3 regions of the Saccharopolyspora hattusasensis genome follow, and region 1 is predicted to be linked to each of the others. Evidence: riboswitches for the same ligand, from Rfam matches in the RefSeq annotation. Region 1 holds a riboswitch; each other region holds the start of a gene.

Region 1 (5,773 bases):
AAGCCCGGCTCGGCGCGTATGCGCGGGAGCTCGGCGAGGATGTCGCCGAGCACGTCGTGGCCCGGTTCAAGGGGACCGAGCTGCTCGGCACGAAGTATGCGCCGCCGTTCGACTTCTTCGTGGGGCGGGAGAACGCGCACCAGGTGCTGGCGGCCGACTACGTCACGACCGAGGACGGCACCGGTCTGGTGCACATCGCGCCGGCCTTCGGTGAAGAGGACAAGGTCGTCACCGACGCCGCGAACATCGAGCCGGTGATCCCGGTCGACGCGCACGGCAAGTTCACCACCGAGGCCCCGCCGTACGAGGGGCTGCAGGTCTTCGAGGCCAACAAGCAGATCATCCGGGACCTCAAGGAGACGGGCCTGCTGCTGCGGCACGAGACCTACGACCACCCGTACCCGCACTGCTGGCGCTGCGACAACGCGCTGATCCAGCGGGCGGTGTCGTCGTGGTTCGTGTCGGTCACCCAGTTCAAGGACCGGATGGTCGAGCTGAACCAGCAGATCAACTGGGCGCCGGAGCACATCCGCGATGGCCAGTTCGGAAAGTGGCTGGAGAACGCCCGCGACTGGAACATCTCCCGGAACCGCTACTGGGGTTCGCCGATCCCGGTGTGGGTCTCCGACGACCCGGCCTACCCGCGCACCGACGTCTACGGTTCGCTGGACGAGCTGGAACGCGACTTCGGGGTGCGCCCGGCCAACCTGCACCGCCCGGAGATCGACGAGCTGACCCGGCCGAACCCGGACGACCCGACCGGGAAGTCGACGATGCGCCGGGTGCCGGAGGTGCTGGACTGCTGGTTTGAGTCCGGCTCGATGCCGTTCGCCCAGGTGCACTACCCGTTCGAGAACTCGGAGTGGTTCGAGCACCACTACCCGGGCGACTTCATCGTCGAGTACAACGGCCAGACCCGCGGCTGGTTCTACACGCTGCACGTGTTGGCGACCGCGCTGTTCGACCGCCCGGCCTTCGCAAACGTGCTGGCGCACGGCATCGTGCTGGGCCACGACGGCCTGAAGATGTCGAAGTCCAAGCGCAACTACCCGGACGTCAACGAGGTCTTCGACCGCGACGGCTCGGACGCGATGCGCTGGTTCCTGATGTCCAGCCCGATCCTGCGCGGCGGCGACCTGGTGGTCACCGAGCGTGGCATCCGGGACGCGGTGCGGCAGGCGGTGCTGCCGCTGTGGAACTCCTGGTACTTCCTGGCGCTGTACGCCAACGCCGAAGGCATCTCGGGCGAGTTCGAAGTGGACAGCAAGCACGTGCTGGACCGCTACGTCCTGGCCAAGACCCACGAGCTGGTCGGCGATGTTCAGTCCGCATTGGACACCTTCGACCTCGCCGGTGCCTGCGCGGAGGTGCGCGACTTCCTCGAGGTGCTGACCAACTGGTACGTGCGGCGGTCCCGGGACCGCTTCTGGGCCGGTGACCGGGATGCCATCAACACGCTGCACACCGTGCTGGAGGTGACCTGCCGGGTGGTGGCGCCGCTGCTGCCGCTGACCGCCGAGGCGGTCTGGCGCGGGCTGACCGGCGGCCGCTCGGTGCACCTTGCGGACTGGCCCCTGGTCGACGAGTTGCCCGCGGACGCCGCGCTGGTGACCGCGATGGACGAGGTGCGACAGGTGTGCTCGGCCGCGTCGGCGCTGCGCAAGTCCAACAAGCTGCGGGTGCGTTTGCCGCTGGCCAAGCTCGTGGTCGCCACCCCGGACGCGGAGGCGCTGCGGCCGTTCGCGGACCTGATCCGCGACGAGGTCAACGTCAAGGAGCTCGAGCTGAGCACCGACGTCGCCGCGCACTGTCACTTCGAGATCGCGGTTAACGCGCGGGCCGCGGGTCCGCGGCTGGGCCGCGACGTGCAGAAGGTGATCAAGGCGGTGAAATCCGGCGAGTGGCAGCGCACCGGGGGCACCGGGGGCACCGGGGGCACCGTGGTCGCGGCGGGCATCGAGTTGCAGGACGGCGAGTTCGAGGAGCGCCTGGTCTCCACCGACCCCGGCGCGGCCTCGCCGCTGCCCGGCGGCAAGGGGCTGGTGGTGCTGGACACCGAGGTGACCCCGGAGCTGGCGGCCGAAGGTCTGGCCCGCGACGTGGTCCGGGTCGTCCAGCAGGCCCGCAAGGAGGCGGACTTCCAGGTGTCCGACCGGATCACGGTGGCGATCTCGGCGCCGGCCGAGGTTCTGGCGGCCGTCGAGTCGCACCGCGACTTCATCGCGGGCGAAACCCTGGCGAACGCCGTCGAATCCGGCGATGTGGCGGACGGCTTCACCGGTAGCGTCGGGGAGGGCACCGAGATCAAGGTCGCCGTCACCAGGGTCTGACCTGAGCTCAGCGCCTGTTGGTGAATGGTCTGGGTGGGTGGTCGCTTAGCGGAACCTGAGCGGTTCCCTGGACTGCGGGTGCCCCTCCTGACGTATGGTCCAATACGCGGCGGAGGGGCCGTCCTCGCCAGAAAACCTCTCAGAACCCGCCGATGGTCGTCTTGGCAAGGTGAATGCAAGCGGCTACGCCGCTTCCAAAGGCGCGGACGGCATTCGCCGACAGGCTCTGAGCTGCTGTTCCGGGTGGCACCGTCGAACTCGGTGCCACCCGGGCGTGCATCCGTACGTGCAGTTGTGGTGGCCGTGCCTGCGTCGGGATCGCCGCGCCGGCGCCGTGTGACGGAGACCGCTCCCACGGTTTGGGAATGGTGTTGCCCGCAGTGCGGGCGGTTTCCTAGAGTGCTGGAACGAAGGTCATGAGCGCCAGCGTCAAGCCCCGGCTTGCTGGCCGGCAACCCTCCAACCGCGGTGGGGTGCCCCGGGTGAAGACCTGGCCGGTCGTGCAGGGCGATCCGGCAAGCGCGGACCCCTCTGGGCGGGTCCGATGAGGCCCCCGAGGAGGCCGTCGTGTCGTCTGCCGTCATCGAAATCCCGGCGCAGTCCGATGTGGACTACCGGATTCCCGCCGTGGTCGGCGGTGCGCTGCAGGTCCCGCTGGTCAACGGCCAGCGCATCGGATACGCGAATCTCGATCACGCGGCCAGCGCGCCATGCCTGGAGACCGTGCAGTCGGCGGTGAACGAGCTGCTGCCCTGGTACGCGAGCGTGCACCGCGGCGCGGGGTTCGCCTCCCAGGTGTGCACCCGGGTCTACGAGGGAGCGCGCGACGAGCTGCGGAACTTTGTCGGCGCCCGCCACACCGACTCGGTGATCTTCATCCGCAATACCACCGACGCCCTGAACCTGCTGGGACGCGCGCTGCCGCGCGGCACGTCCGTCGTGGTCTTCGACACCGAGCACCACGCCGCGCTGCTGCCCTGGACCGGCCCGCGGGTGCGCCGCCTGCCCGCGCCGGAGACGCCGGCGGACGCCATCGCCGCACTCGATGCCGCGTTGGCCGGTTGTCCGGAGGGACCGCGGCTCGCGGTGATCACGGGTGCCTCCAACGTCACCGGGGAGCTGTGGCCCGTCGCGGAGCTGGCGCGGGTGGCTCGCCGTCGCGGGGCCCGCACGGTTCTCGACGCCGCGCAGCTCGCGCCGCACCGGCCGGTCCGGATCCGCGAGCTCGACATCGACTACGTGGCGATCTCGGGGCACAAGCTCTACGCGCCGTTCGGCGCGGGCGCGCTGATCGGCCGCGCGGACTGGCTCAACGCCGCCGAGCCGTACCTGGCGGGTGGCGGCGCGACCCGGTCGGTGCAGGAGCGGTCGGTCAGCTGGACGACCGGGCCGGAGCGGCACGAGGCGGGCTCGCCGAACACCGTCGGAGTGCACGCGTTGGCCAAGGCCTGCGCGACGCTGGCGGCGAACTGGACGGACGTCATCGAGCACGAGGAAGCGCTGCTGCACCGGCTGCGGGCCGGGCTGCGCGGTGTGTCGGGGCTGCGCGAGCTCCGCCTGTTCGACGCCGATCACGACCGGGTCGGCGTGGTGAGCTTCACGGTCGACGGCCGGGACCCGGGCCTGCTGGCCGCGGCGCTTTCCGCGGAGCACGGCATCGGCGTCCGCGACGGCTTGTTCTGCGCACACGTGGCCACCCGGCGGCTGCTCTCGCGGGCGGGCTCGGACACCGAGCGCGCGGTCCGCGTCAGCGTCGGGCTGGGCAGCACCGCGGAGCACGTCGACCGCCTCGTGAACGCGCTGCGGCGGCTGGTGGCCGAGGGCCCGGCCTGGCGCTACGAACAGGTCGACGGCCACTGGGTGCCCGCTGACGACCCGCGCCCCGCGCCCGCCTTCCTCGACTGACCAGGGCTGGAAAGGCCGTGAGTGAATTGCGGCGTCATAGCACCCGAAAGTACTCACGGGTCCTGTTATTGCGGGCAGTGGTCCTGCCGAACCGGGTGCGGGCGGGTTCAGGGACAATGGCGGTCGTGAGCACCGAGCAGTCCTCCCCGAGGGAGTCCTCAGCAGAGCAGGCGGGCACCGAGCCGACCGCCGCAGAACAGGCGTCCGAGACGCAGACCGGGGCGACGCAGCAGTCGCCCAAGCGCGGGTCTGGGAAGCTGCTCGGGTTGTTGGGCGGGGTCGCCGTGGTGTCCCTGGGCGTCGACATCCTCACCAAGGTCGCCGTCGTGGCGAACTTGGAGGGCAACCCGCCGGTCGAGCTGTTCGGCGGCCTGCTCTACCTCGACGTGCTGCGTAACCCCGGTGCCGCGTTCTCGCTGGCCACCGGCATGACGTGGCTGCTCGCGCTGCTTGCGATCGCCGTCGTCGGGGTGATCATCTGGCTGGCTCCGAAGCTGCGCTCGCCGGGTTGGGCGGTGGGCCTCGGCCTGGTGCTCGGCGGGGCCTGCGGCAACCTGGTCGACCGGATCTTCCGCGCCCCCGGCCCCCTGCAGGGGCACGTGGTGGACTTCCTTTCGGTCTTCGCCCCGGGTGGCGCGGTGTGGCCGGTGTTCAACGTCGCCGACTCGTGCATCGTCTGCGGCGGCATCCTGGTCGTGCTGATGTCGCTGCTGGGCCGCGACTACGACGGCACGGTGCACCGCAAGAAGAAGGCTTCGGAGTCGTGAGCGACCTCCGAACGCTGCCGGTTCCCGAGGGGCTGGACGGCATGCGGGTGGACGCGGGCCTCTCGAAGCTGCTGGGCCTGTCCCGCAGCGCCGTCGCCTCGCTGACGGAATCCGGTGACGTGCTCGTCGACGGCAACCCGGCCGGCAAGTCGGACCGGTTGGCCGCCGGGGCGTGGCTGGAGGTGACGCTGCCGCCGGCTCAACAGCCGCTGCAGGTCGTCGCGGTGCCGGTAGAGGGCCTGCGGATCCTGCACCAGGACGACGACATCGTCGTGGTGGACAAGCCGATCGGCGTCGCGGTGCACCCGAGCCCCGGCTGGGAAGGACCGACGGTGGTCGGCGGGCTCGCCGCGGCGGGCGTGCGCATCGCGACTTCCGGGGCCGCCGAACGGCAGGGCGTCGTGCACCGGCTGGACGCCGGCACCACCGGTGTCATGGTCGTCGCCAAGAGCGAGCACGCATACTCGGTGCTCAAGCGCGCCTTCAAGGAACGCACTGTCGACAAGCGGTACCACGCCGTGGTGCAGGGGCACCCGGACCCGAGCCGCGGCACCATCGACGCGCCGATCGACCGGCATCCGCGCCACGACTACAAGTTCGCGGTCGTCACCGGCGGCAAGCCCAGCATCACCCACTACGAGACGGTGGAGGCATTCCGCGCGGCATCGCTGGTGGACGTGAAGCTCGAAACCGGGCGCACGCACCAGATCCGGGTGCATTTCGCGGCGATCAAGCACCCCTGCGTCGGCGACCTGACCTACGGCGCGGACC
Region 2 (5,773 bases), 3.3 Mb from region 1:
CGAGTTGGGTGGCGCTCGGGGTCGCGGCCTGGATGCGGCACATCGCGACCACCGAAACGCTCGACGACCCGCTGGCGGGCGTGCTGCGCGACGCGCTCGGCGGAACCCAGCCGACGAGGCGAGCCGTCTGCTCGGCGTCGAGCGGATCTTCGCGCCGGAACTCGCTTGGCACCCGGCTTTCCGCGACTCGGTGACGACGACGTACCGGCAACTCGCGGAACGCGGCGCGCGCGCTGTCCTCGCCGAGCGGCTCTGACTCAGGCGATGCCGAAGAAGACCCCTCCGGCGAGGGCGACGACCGCGCCCATCATGCGGCGGGCCGGTTGCGGTTCTCCCAGGAGGCGCCAGGCCATTATGCAAGCCAGCCCCGCGCTACGCGCCGGCCGCGAGCTTCCAGCCGAGGCTGATGACGAGGCCCACCACCACGGTCAGGAAGACCTGACGCACGAAGCCGGAGCCGCGTTTCGCGGCGATCATCGCGCCGAGGACGCTGCCCGCCATGTTGCTCGCGGCCATCACCAGCGCCAATCCCCACAGGACCTTGCCCGCCGGGATGAAGAACGCCAGCGCGCCGATGTTCGTGGCCACGTTGACGACCTTCGCTGTCGCCGACGCCGTGATGAACGCGAAGCCGACCAGGCCGACAAGCAGGAACACCAGGAACGAACCGGTGCCCGGGCCGGCGATGCCGTCCCAGAAGCCGATCACGGCGCCACCGACGACCATCACCAGCAACTGGATGCGTCGCTCGAACCGCGGGACGTCCGCCGAGCCGAGCTCGGGCTTGCGCCATGTGTAGACGCCGACGAGCGCCAATGCGACCAGCACGACCACGTTGAGCACGTGCGACGGCAGGGCATCGGCCAGCGCCGCGCCGCCGAGGGCCCCGAACAGGGCAACGAGCGCCATCGACAGCGCCGCCCGCCAGTCGATCGGCGTCCGCTTCGCGTAGGTCCGGGCCGCGGCGGCCGTACCGGCGATCGACGCGACCTTGGTGGTCGCCAGCGAATAGATCACCTCGCCGCCGGGCAGGAGCAGCAGCATCGCGGGCAGCTGGATCAGGCCACCGCCACCGACGATCGCGTCGACCGCCCCGGCCAGGAACGCGCCGCCACAGAGGAACAGCAGTCCGGCGAGGGACAGATCGGCGAATCCGGGCCAGTTCAACGCATCGAGCACGAGGCTTGACCCTATGGTTCGGAAACGCCGGATCCGAGCCGATGTGATAGCCCTCGCCCGGCACCGCCCGCCCGAAATCTGCGCAGGTGGGCGCTGTTAAGATGGACGACCGTGCCGTGCGGCATTCCGCCGTGGAGGAAACCTGCCTGAGCGCAGCGCCGACAAAAGCGCGGCACGACCGGTTCGACAGACGAGGAAGAGGCGCCACAGTGGCCAACATCAAGTCCCAGATGAAGCGGATCAAGACCAACGAGCAGAACCGGCAGCGCAACAAGGCCGTGAAGTCCGCGGTCAAGACCGCCATCCGCAAGTTCCGCGAGGCCGCTGACGCCGGCGAGAAGGACAAGGCCATCGAGCTGCAGCAGGCCGCCAGCCGCGCGCTGGACAAGGCCGCCAGCAAGGGCGTCATCCACAAGAACCAGGCCGCGAACAAGAAGTCCGCGCTGGCGCAGCGCGCCAACCAGCTCTGAGCTGAGGCCTGAACTACGAAAGGCCCCTTCCCCGCGGGCAAAACCCGGGTAAGGGGCCTTTCGCGCGGAGAAGGGGCCTTTCGCGCGGAGAAGGGGCCTTTCGCGATTTCGGTGGAAACTGGTGCGATCACGAACGCTGGTTGCGGAGCTCCACGAGGCGCAGGACGGTGCGTTCCAAGGCGTAGGTGGCGTCGGCGGCCATGCCCTTGACCCCGGCGTTGACCTCCGCGACCGCCTGGAGCGCCTGCGCGAGGCTCGAAGCGTTCCAGCCCCGGGACTGCGCCAGCGCCTTCTTCACCTTCCACGCGGGCATGCCCAGCTCCCCTGCCAGCCGGAACGGATCGTTGCGACCGCCTGCGGCGGCGACGCGGCCGATGGTGCGGACCGAGTCCGCGAGTGCGTCGGCGATCAGCACGTGCGGGACGCCGAGCTGCACAGCCCACCGCAAGGCCTCCAGGGCGGCCGCCCGGTCACCCGTCACCGCCTTCTCCGCTACCGCGAACCCGGTCACCTCGGCTCGCCCGCGGTGGTAGCGGCGCACGGCCGTCTCGTCGACCTTGCCGCCGGTGTCGGCGACCAGCTGCGTCGCCGCGGCCGACAGCTCCCGCAGGTCGGAACCGACCGTTTCGATCAGCGAAGCCACCCCGGCGGCATCGGTCTTGCCGCCGGCCCGGCGCACCTCGTCGCGGACGAACGCCTCCCGCTCGGCGGGCTTGGTGATCTTGTTGCACTCGGTGACCCGCGCGCCTAGTTTGCGCAGCGCATTGGGTAGTTCCTTGGCGTGCTTGGAGCGGCCGCCGCCGCTGTGCACGACGACGAGCATGACCCCGTCCGCCGGCTGCTTGGCGTGCATCAGCAGCGCCTCGGCGATCTCCTTGCCCGCGTCCTGGGCGGACTCCACCGCCAGCACCCGGCCCTCCGCGAACAGCGATGGGCTGAGCAGTTCGGTCAGCTCCGGAGGAGTGAGTTCGCTCACCTTCACGCGGCGCAGTTCGGCTGCCGGATCGGCCGCGCGGGCGGCTCCGACAGCAGCCCAAAGCGCGCGTTCCACCAGCAGTTCTTCGTCGCCGAGAACCAACTGCAGCGGATCGGGGACCACGGCCGGTGCGCTCATGCACGCATCGTCGCACGCACCCGTGACGTTCCCGCCATCTGGATCGTGCTGGCCAGACCCCGGCGCGGTCCACTAGCGTTGCTGGCACAACCGAATAGCTCATCCAGAGGGGCAGAGGGAACGGCCCGATGAAGCCCCGGCAACCGTTCGTCAGCGAATCGCGCTTTCACCCGCGAGGTCTCTGACGAAAGCGGTGCCAATTCCGACCCGTCCGCGGGACAGATGAGGAGAGGACCTCGCGATGACTGCTGCCGCCCATGCCCAGACGACCCCGAAGAAGACCTTCGACCTGGGCAATGCCGTCGAACTGGTATCCAAGGAAGAGGGCCACCGGCAGCCGTTGGCCCCGGAGTTCGTCTCGCTGGAGGACTTCTCCCCGCTAGAGGTCGCCTACGACTTCGGCAAGATCCGCCGCGAGGACATCGAATCCGGCCCGCGCTCCATCTGGCGCTACAAGCAGCTCCTCCCGGTTCCCACCAACGTCGAAGAGCACCCGAACACCGAGCCGGGCTGTACCCGGCTGGTCCGGGCCGACAAGCTCGCGAAGGCGTTGGGCGTCAAGCGGATCTGGATCAAGGACGACACCGGCAACCCCACCCACTCCTTCAAGGACCGCGTCGTCGCGGTGGCGCTGGCCGCCGCCCGTGAGTTCGGCTTCAAGGTGTTGGCCTGCCCCTCCACTGGCAACCTCGCCAACGCGGTGGCCGCCGCGGCGGCCCGCGCCGGCTGGGACTCGGTGGTGCTGGTGCCCAAGACCCTGGAGCGCGCCAAGATCCTGATGAGCGCGGTCTACGACGGGTCGCTGCTGGCCGTCGACGGCAACTACGACGACGTCAACCGGCTGGCCACCGAGCTCGCCGCGGAGCACGAGGACTGGGCGTTCGTCAACGTCAACGTGCGCCCCTACTACTCCGAGGGGTCGAAGACGCTGGCCTTCGAGGTCGCCGAGCAGCTCGGCTGGCGCATCCCCGAGCAGATCGTTGTGCCGATCGCCTCCGGCTCGCAGCTGACCAAGGTCTACAAGGGGTTCAACGAGCTCGGCCAGGTCGGCCTGGTGGAGCCGAGCCCGGTGCGGATCTTCGGTGCGCAGGCAACCGGCTGCTCCCCGGTGTCGACGGCGTACAAGAACGACCACGACGTGGTCCAGCCAGTACGGCCGGACACCATCGTCCGTTCGCTGGCCATCGGCGCCCCCGCCGACGGCCCGTACGTGCTGGACATCGTGCGCAAGACCGGCGGCGCCATCGATGACGTCAGCGACGACGAGGTCCGCGAGGGCATCCGGTTGCTGGCACGCACCGAGGGAATCTTCGCCGAGACGGCCGGCGGGGTCACCGTGGCCACGGCGAAGAAGCTCATCGAGGCGGGCAAGATCGACCCGGACGCCGAGACCGTGCTGCTGATCACCGGTGACGGGCTGAAGACCCTGGACGCGGTGCAGGACCAGATCGGCCCGAAGGCCACCGTCGCCCCGAGCACCGACGCGGTCAACCAGGCGCTGGGGCTCTGAACCCCACCCGACTCGCCCGCGCGCAATGGGCCTCCCCTGGCGACATAGCGGGGACCCTGCGGGCCGGGCAGGATGGCGATATCTCCTTCCTGATCGGTGCGCAGCACTTTCGTGCCCGCGCGGGTCAGGTCGTCGACGACGAACGGACTCGGGTGACCGTAGGTGTTGCCGTCTCCCACACTGATCACAGCTAGTCGTGGACGCACCGATCGCAGGAAAAGCGGTGTGGTGTAACGGGATCCGTGGTGCGGCACCTTGAGCACGTCGGCTCGCAGATCCGCACCGGACGACATGAGCCGCCCCTGGCCGGGCAGTTCGACGTCACCGGTGAGCAAGACCCGCCCGGCCGGTGTGGTCGCGAGCAGCACGGTCGACGCGTCGTTGGCGTCGTCGGCCCTCTGCGCGCGGGCCAGCACCGAATCTGGGGGTCGCCGCAGTATCCGGGAAATTTTGAACGGATATGATCGACTAAGCTTCTGAACTGCGGATCTTCGGACTGTGGCGAGGGATGCGGGTTGGTCGCTCAGGTCTTCACCGACCAGGAACTTGAGGCCCTGCGCCGATTTCCCGGGATCGGACGTGAGGAGCTGTTCCGGTTCTTCACCCTGACTCCAGCCGACAACGCGTTCGTCGCACCCGGTCGCGGACGTGGCCCCACAGACCGCTTTGGACTCTCAGTCGCGCTGTGTACGTTGCCCTGGCTGGGTTTCGTGCCCGACGACGTCGCCACACCACCGGCGGCGGTAGCGCGGCTGGCCGAGCAGCTCCAGGTCAAGCCCGAGGCCATCCGCTCCTACGGGCGTCGCGCCCCAACACGCACCGGCCATCTCCGGTTGGTCACCCAGTACCTCGGGTGGCGGCCGGCGGATGATCTGGAGTTGAAGGAGCTGGACGAGTTCCTGCTCGCCAGGGCCATGGAACATGACTCGCCGACCCGGCAGGACCCGCCATGCGTCAAGTCCGCCTTACTGGGCGGCGTAGTGCTGGGCCGTTGCCCGATCACCGAACCGCACCTCTTGTGACCGCGTCGTGTGGACGAGCTTGACTGCCACCACGACCTCCCCGTCCGACTCGAAGTTCACCCGCACCCAGACGCTCGCACATCCGTTCGATCGATGCCGGCGGCATGCCGCCGACGGGATCACTGGCGGGCGCAGTCGTGTGCGGGTTGCCAGGTCAGCGTGGCCGGACGCTTGGCGGTCCGCAGGAACGCGATCAACGCCTCCGCGATCGCGTCGATGGTGACTTCGCAGTGCGGGGGGAATTCGTCGGTTTCGTACAACACGGGCCGCTCGGGACCGTCTCCGTGGCTGTAGAGGTGTACCGGCTCAGTGCCGTGGCCGTCGTTGCCCTGGTAGGACAGCGCGCCGCGGTCACCGTGGACGCCGGCGATCACGGAGTGGTCCGGCACGGTCAGGAACGCATCGGGGTCGTCCTCGTCCGGGATCAGCGTCTCCATCCGGGGGCGCTGGGTATGGGTGAGCAGGGCGTCGCTGACCT
Region 3 (5,773 bases), 2.5 Mb from region 1:
TACAGACACGAAGCACGAAGGTTGTGTGCCCGCAAGGACCGAGGGAGTTGAGCGACGACATGGGTCTCGCCCGACGCCGCCCCCGTTCCGCACCGTGCGAGCGCGACTTCCGCCTTCGGGAGGTAACGACCCTGTGAACGGACGCGGCGAGCCCAGCTATCCCGGCCATGCCCATCGGTCGGACGACGGCTACTGGGCCGAATCCTTCGAACCTGCGACGGACTGGTTCACCCCGGTTCAGGCCGACCAGCACACCGCTGTCGGACTCCTGGACCGCCCGGAGCCGCAGCGCTACCCGGCCGAGGACCACCCGAGCTTCCCGCCGGGCGCGCTCGAGATCACGCCGGCGGACATCTACGAGGTGCTCGGCCCGGACGCCGAGGACATGCTCGCGACCGCCGAGATCGACGTCGACGAGGTCATCCGGCTGATCAGCGCCGAGACCATCGTCTTGCCGCCGCTGGTCATCCCGGACGCGCTGCCGGAGGGCGAGGAGAGCGACGCCCCGCCGCAGGAAGTCGTCGAAGCGATCACCACCTGGAAGCGGCGCTTCCTCAAGGGCACGGTGGCCGGCGTGCTGCTCACCCTCACCGGCACCGGCGGCGCGGCTGCCGCGATGGACAAGTCGGTGACCGTCGAGATCGACGGGCACGAGCGCACCATCAGCACCTACGAGGGCACCGTCGGTGAAGTCCTGGAGGACGAGGGCATCACCGTCGGCCAGCACGACGCGCTCAGCCCCTCCCCGCAGGCCAAGGTCAGCCACGGCGACACCATCACCCTCGACCGCGGACGGCTGCTGAAGCTGACCGTCGATGGCGAGCAGCGCGAGGAATGGGTCCGCTCGGTCACGGTGGACCAGGCGCTGCACCAGCTAGGCGTTCAGGCCGATGGCGCGTGGGTCTCCGCCGACCGCACCATGGCCGTGCCCGAGCAGGGTATGGACCTGGTCGTCAAGACCAGCAAGAACATCACCATCATCGACGGGGCGAACGAGCCGCGGCAGCTGACCACCACTGCCGTCGACATCGACGAGCTGGTCCGGGAGCAGCAGCTCGAACTCGGCCCCGAGGACGCGATCACCCCCGGCGGCGACCAGCGGCTCGTCAGCGGTGCCGAGGTGCGCATCGACCGCACGGGCAGCACGGTGATCAACATGACCGTGCCGGTCCCGCCCCCGGTGCAGGAGGTCGTCGACAACACGATGTTCAAGGGCGAGGAGCGGGTCGAGTTCCCCGGCACGCCCGGCGAGAAGATCGTGTTCACCCGGGTCACCACCCGCAACGGCGAGGAGACCGGGCGGGAAGCCGTCGGCGAGAAGATCACCAAGGAAGCCCAGCCCAAGGTCGTGCGGGTCGGCGGCAAGCAGCCCCCGACCTACGGGGTCTGGGACAAGCTGGCGCAGTGCGAGGCCACCGGGAACTGGGCGGCCAACACCGGCAACGGCTACTACGGCGGCCTGCAGTTCAACAAGTCGACCTGGGACGCCTACGGCGGCGACCAGTACGCGCCGTACCCGCACCAGGCCAGCCGCGAGCAGCAGATCGCGGTGGCGGAGAAGGTCCGCGCGGCCCGGGGCGGCGGCTACGGCGCCTGGCCGGGTTGCTCCTCGAAGCTCGGCCTGTGAGCTGACCTAGCCGGGATTTCCAGGCCCATTTCGTCAGGTGAGGGGCACCCGTGGACGCCACGGGTGCCCCTCCCTCGTCACCTGGTCGGGGTGGTGAGTTGGGGCGCGGGTAGTTTTTCGGTGTGGACGACCAGCAGGCGACGCTGCTCGGCCCGGCCGACGTGCGCCGGCTGGCCGGGGAACTCGACATCCGACCGACGAAGAAGCTCGGCCAGAACTTCGTGCACGACCCGAACACCGTGCGCCGGATCGTGGCCGGCGCGTCGGTCTCCGCCGACGACGTCGTGCTGGAGGTCGGCCCCGGCCTGGGCTCGCTGACGCTCGCGCTGCTGCCCGCTGCGGGCGCCGTGACGGCGGTCGAGATCGATCCGGTGCTCGCGGCGCGGCTGCCGCGCACCGCCGCCGAGTTCGCCCCGGCGCTGGCCGATCGCCTCACCGTGATCGAGGGCGACGCACTGCGGGTCCGCGCCGACGACTTCCCGGCGCCGCCGACCGCGCTCGTCGCGAACCTGCCGTACAACGTCGCCGTGCCGGTGGTGCTGCACCTGCTGGCCGAGTTGCCGAGCCTGGCGCACGGCCTGGTCATGGTGCAGTCCGAGGTCGCCGACCGGATGGCCGCCAAGCCGGGCAGCCGCGTCTACGGCGTGCCGAGCGCCAAGGCCGCGTGGTTCGCCGACGTGCGCCGCGCGGGTCCGGTGCCGCGCAAGGTCTTCTGGCCGGTGCCCAATGTGGACTCCGGCTTGGTGTCGTTCCGGCGCATCGAGCCGCCGTCGACCGAGCCGCGCCAGGACGTCTTCCGCGTGGTGGACGCGGCGTTCGCCCAGCGGCGCAAGACGTTGCGCGCCGCGCTGTCCGGCTGGGCCGGGTCCGCGGCCCGGGCGGAGGAGGTTCTCCGCGCCGCTGGGGTGGATCCGGCCGTCCGCGGCGAGCAGTTGGAGATCGGCGATTTCGCGCGCATCGCAGCGGCCGCGGCTACCGAGAGCGGTCGCTGAACCACCCGTCCGGACGCTTGCCATCCCGAGATCGGCCCGCTACGCGGAGTCACCGATAACACCTGGTGTGCCGGGAAAATTCCCTCTCGTCCGGGTGTGTGATTTGGCAAACGATTTCGGAAAGTGACGACTATCAACTTGCGCTGGAATCCGCCAGTGGGGTCTACTATTCGGGAAATCCATCCCGAGCGGCCGAGAGACCTGGCTCCGCGAAGCCGCAGCAACCACCCGGTGGGCAGGTGCTAACGCCAGGACCGATGGAGTTGTTGTGGAATCCAAAGCGCTGCCGGCCAGCCCGCTTGCGGGTCAGACCCGGACCCAGCCGGTCCGACCCCGGCGAAACCACATCCGGAGGCTGCTGACGCAGCGTCGCGTCATCGACCACGGGCGCCGCACCACCACCGCCTGTCGTCGCGAGATGTGACCCAGCCCTTCCTCCCTTTCCGAAGTTCCTTGGCCTGTCGCCCTTTCGCGTGCGCGGCCGTCGCGAGCTGATGTGGAGCCGATCGTGATCACAGTCGAGAACCTGACCAAGTCTTTCCAGTACAACAACGGAACCGTCCGCGCCCTCGACGGCGTGACGATGGAGGTTTCGGCCGGCGCGGTGTGCGGTGTGGTCGGTCCGAGCGGGGCCGGCAAGTCCACCCTGGCCCGGTGCATCGCGCTGCTGGAGAAGCCGGACAGCGGCGCCATCCGCGTCGACGGCACCGACCTGGTTTCCCTCGGCGGCAAGTCCCTTCGCGCCGCGCGCCGGCAGATCGGCGTTGTGCCGCAAGGAGATTCGCTGCTGCGGCAGCGCACTGCCGCGGGCAACGTCGCGTTGCCGCTGGAAGCGGCCGGTATCAGCGGCCCGCAGCGGCGCACCCGCGTCGGCGAGCTGCTGGATCTCGTGGGCCTGACCGACAAGGCCTCGGTCTACCCCGACCAGCTCTCCGGCGGGCAGCGCCAGCGGATCGCGGTGGCGCGTGCGCTGGCCGCCAAGCCTTCGGTGCTGCTGGCCGACGAGCCGACCTCGGCGCTCGACCCGGGCACCACCGACTCGGTGCTCACCGTGCTGGACCGCGCCCGCGCTGAACTGGGTGTCACCGTGCTGGTGGTCACCCACGACATGGCCGTGGTGCGCAAGATCGCCGACGACGTCGCGGTGCTGGAGAACGGCCGGGTCGTCGAGCACGGCAAGGTCATCGACCTGGTCGCCGAGCCCGGCAGCCGGGTGGGCGCCACGCTGCTGCCGGACACCGACCAGGCCGAGTCGTTCCGGCCGGCCGGCGGCCGTCGGCACGACGTCGTCGCCGAGGTTGTGCTGGTCGGCTTCGCCGCGGTCGGCGCGCTGCTGCCGGAGGCCGCCAGCCAGTTCGGGGTCGACCTCGCGATCCTGGGCGGCGGGCTGACCCGGCTGGGGGACACGCCGGTAGCGAAGTTCAAGGTCGGCCTGAGCGGCGAGCGCGCCGAGGCGGCCCTGAAGTGGATGGTCGAGCGGGACGCGCATGTGCGACGTGCCCCGGTTTGCGTTGACGGAGCTGCTGCGTGAGTGATGTGACCCCCTGGTCGGAGGTCCTTGGAATACTTGGTGAAGCGACGATCGACACGCTCTACATGGTGTTGGTGTCGACCCTGCTGGCGGTGCTGGGAGGCCTGCCGCTCGGTGTGCTGCTGCATCTGACCTCGCCGGTCGGCCTGAGCCCGAAACCCGCGCTGTACCGGGTGCTCGGCGCGGTCGTCGACGTGGTGCGGTCCGTTCCGTTCGTCGTGCTGCTGGTGGTCCTGGCGTCGTTCACCCGGCTGCTAATCGGCACGTCGATCGGCAGCACCGCGGTGATCGTGCCGCTGACCATCGGCGCCGTCCCGTTCTTCGCGCGGTTGACGCAGAACGCGTTGCGGGAGGTCAGCTTCACCGTGGTCGAGGCCGCGATCACGACTGGATCGAGCCGGCTGCGGATCGTGTGGACGGTGCTGCTCGGCGAGGCGCGGGCCGCGCTGGTCGGCGCGGTCGGCGTCACCGCCGTGGCGCTGATCGGCTACGCCGCGATGGCCGGCGCGATCGGCGGCGGCGGGCTGGGCACGACCGCGATCCAGGACGGCTACCAGGGCTACGACGACCGGATCCTGTGGGGATCCGTGGTCGTGCTCGGCGTGCTGGCCTTCGCGATGCAGCTGATCACCGACCGCACCGCGAAGCTGGTCGACCGGCGGCGAACCGCGACCAGCTGACACCCCTGAAACCACCCCTTGCCCGGGGACCTTTCCACTCTGTCCAGAAAGGACAAACCCTGATGCGTTTGCGTTTTGCTGCCCTGGTGGCCGCGGCCGGCCTGGCGCTGGCCGCGTGCGGGAGCGGCGGCAGTTCGGCTGCCGAGGACCCGAACGCCCCGCTGCGGATCGCGGTCAGCCCGACCCCGCACGGCGAGATCCTGCAGTACGTCAAGGACAACTTGGCGCAGCAGGCCGGGATCGGCATCGAGATCACGAAGTTCGACGACTACAACCGGCCGAACGAAGCCGTCGCGCATGGTGAGCTGGACGCGAACTACTTCCAGCACCAGCCGTACCTGGAGGAGTACACCAAGCAGCGCGGTGGCTCCTTCGTCTGGATTCAGGCGGTGCACCTGGAGCCGCTGGCGGTGTATTCCAAGCAGTTCAAGTCGCTGCAGGAGATCCCGAACGGCGCGACGGTCACGCTGTCCAACGACCCGGCCAACCAGTTCCGCGGGCTGAAGCTGCTGGAACAGGGCGGCCTGCTCAAGCTCAAGCCGGAAGCGGCGGTGGGCACCCGGCTGGAGTCGGCGATCGCCGAGAACCCCAAGAACATCCAGCTCAAGGACCTGTCGCCGGACCAGCTGCCGCGCTCGGTCGATGACGCCGCCGCCGCAGTTGTCAACGGCAACTACGCGATCAAGGCGAACCTGCAGAACCCGATCGCTGTGGAGAGCCCGGAGAACAACCCGTACGCCAACGGCCTGGTGACGACCCCGGCGCTGGCCAAGGACCCGCGGATCCTGAAGCTCGCCGAGCTGCTGCGTTCCCAGCAGGTCAAGGACTTCATCAACCAGAAGTACGGCGGCGTCGCCGTCATCCCGGCGTCCTGACCGGAGTTTCCCCGAAGCGAGGGGCACCCATGACCCAGTTCTGGGGCACGGGTGCCCCTCACCGTTTT

Evidence for each region. Region 1 has a riboswitch for S-adenosylmethionine ahead of ACRXBZ_RS10990 (aminotransferase class V-fold PLP-dependent enzyme). Riboswitches for the same ligand answer to the same signal wherever they lie in the genome.
Region 2: another riboswitch for S-adenosylmethionine. It lies ahead of thrC (threonine synthase); the one in region 1 lies ahead of ACRXBZ_RS10990 (aminotransferase class V-fold PLP-dependent enzyme).
Region 3: another riboswitch for S-adenosylmethionine. It lies ahead of ACRXBZ_RS23655 (methionine ABC transporter ATP-binding protein); the one in region 1 lies ahead of ACRXBZ_RS10990 (aminotransferase class V-fold PLP-dependent enzyme).

What each region holds. Positions count from the first base shown of each region.
Region 1 is NZ_JBPCDC010000001.1:2,492,050-2,497,822, reverse strand. It holds gene ileS (isoleucine--tRNA ligase) at 1-2,330, shown strand, start outside; SAM riboswitch class IV at 2,743-2,858, shown strand; gene ACRXBZ_RS10990 (aminotransferase class V-fold PLP-dependent enzyme) at 2,898-4,235, shown strand; gene lspA (signal peptidase II) at 4,352-5,002, shown strand; gene ACRXBZ_RS10980 (RluA family pseudouridine synthase) at 5,044-5,773, shown strand, end outside.
Region 2 is NZ_JBPCDC010000001.1:5,790,406-5,796,178, reverse strand. It holds gene ACRXBZ_RS27740 (mannitol dehydrogenase family protein) at 1-194, shown strand, start outside; gene ACRXBZ_RS27735 (sulfite exporter TauE/SafE family protein) at 373-1,179, opposite strand; gene rpsT (30S ribosomal protein S20) at 1,389-1,649, shown strand; gene holA (DNA polymerase III subunit delta) at 1,777-2,763, opposite strand; SAM riboswitch class I at 2,860-2,992, shown strand; gene thrC (threonine synthase) at 3,005-4,273, shown strand; gene ACRXBZ_RS27715 (DUF4158 domain-containing protein) at 4,789-5,295, shown strand; gene ACRXBZ_RS27710 (Imm1 family immunity protein) at 5,415-5,773, opposite strand, start outside.
Region 3 is NZ_JBPCDC010000001.1:4,970,743-4,976,515, forward strand. It holds gene ACRXBZ_RS23645 (resuscitation-promoting factor) at 134-1,627, shown strand; gene rsmA (16S rRNA (adenine(1518)-N(6)/adenine(1519)-N(6))-dimethyltransferase RsmA) at 1,750-2,619, shown strand; SAM riboswitch class I at 2,796-2,883, shown strand; gene ACRXBZ_RS23655 (methionine ABC transporter ATP-binding protein) at 3,128-4,150, shown strand; gene ACRXBZ_RS23660 (methionine ABC transporter permease) at 4,147-4,830, shown strand; gene ACRXBZ_RS23665 (MetQ/NlpA family ABC transporter substrate-binding protein) at 4,893-5,705, shown strand.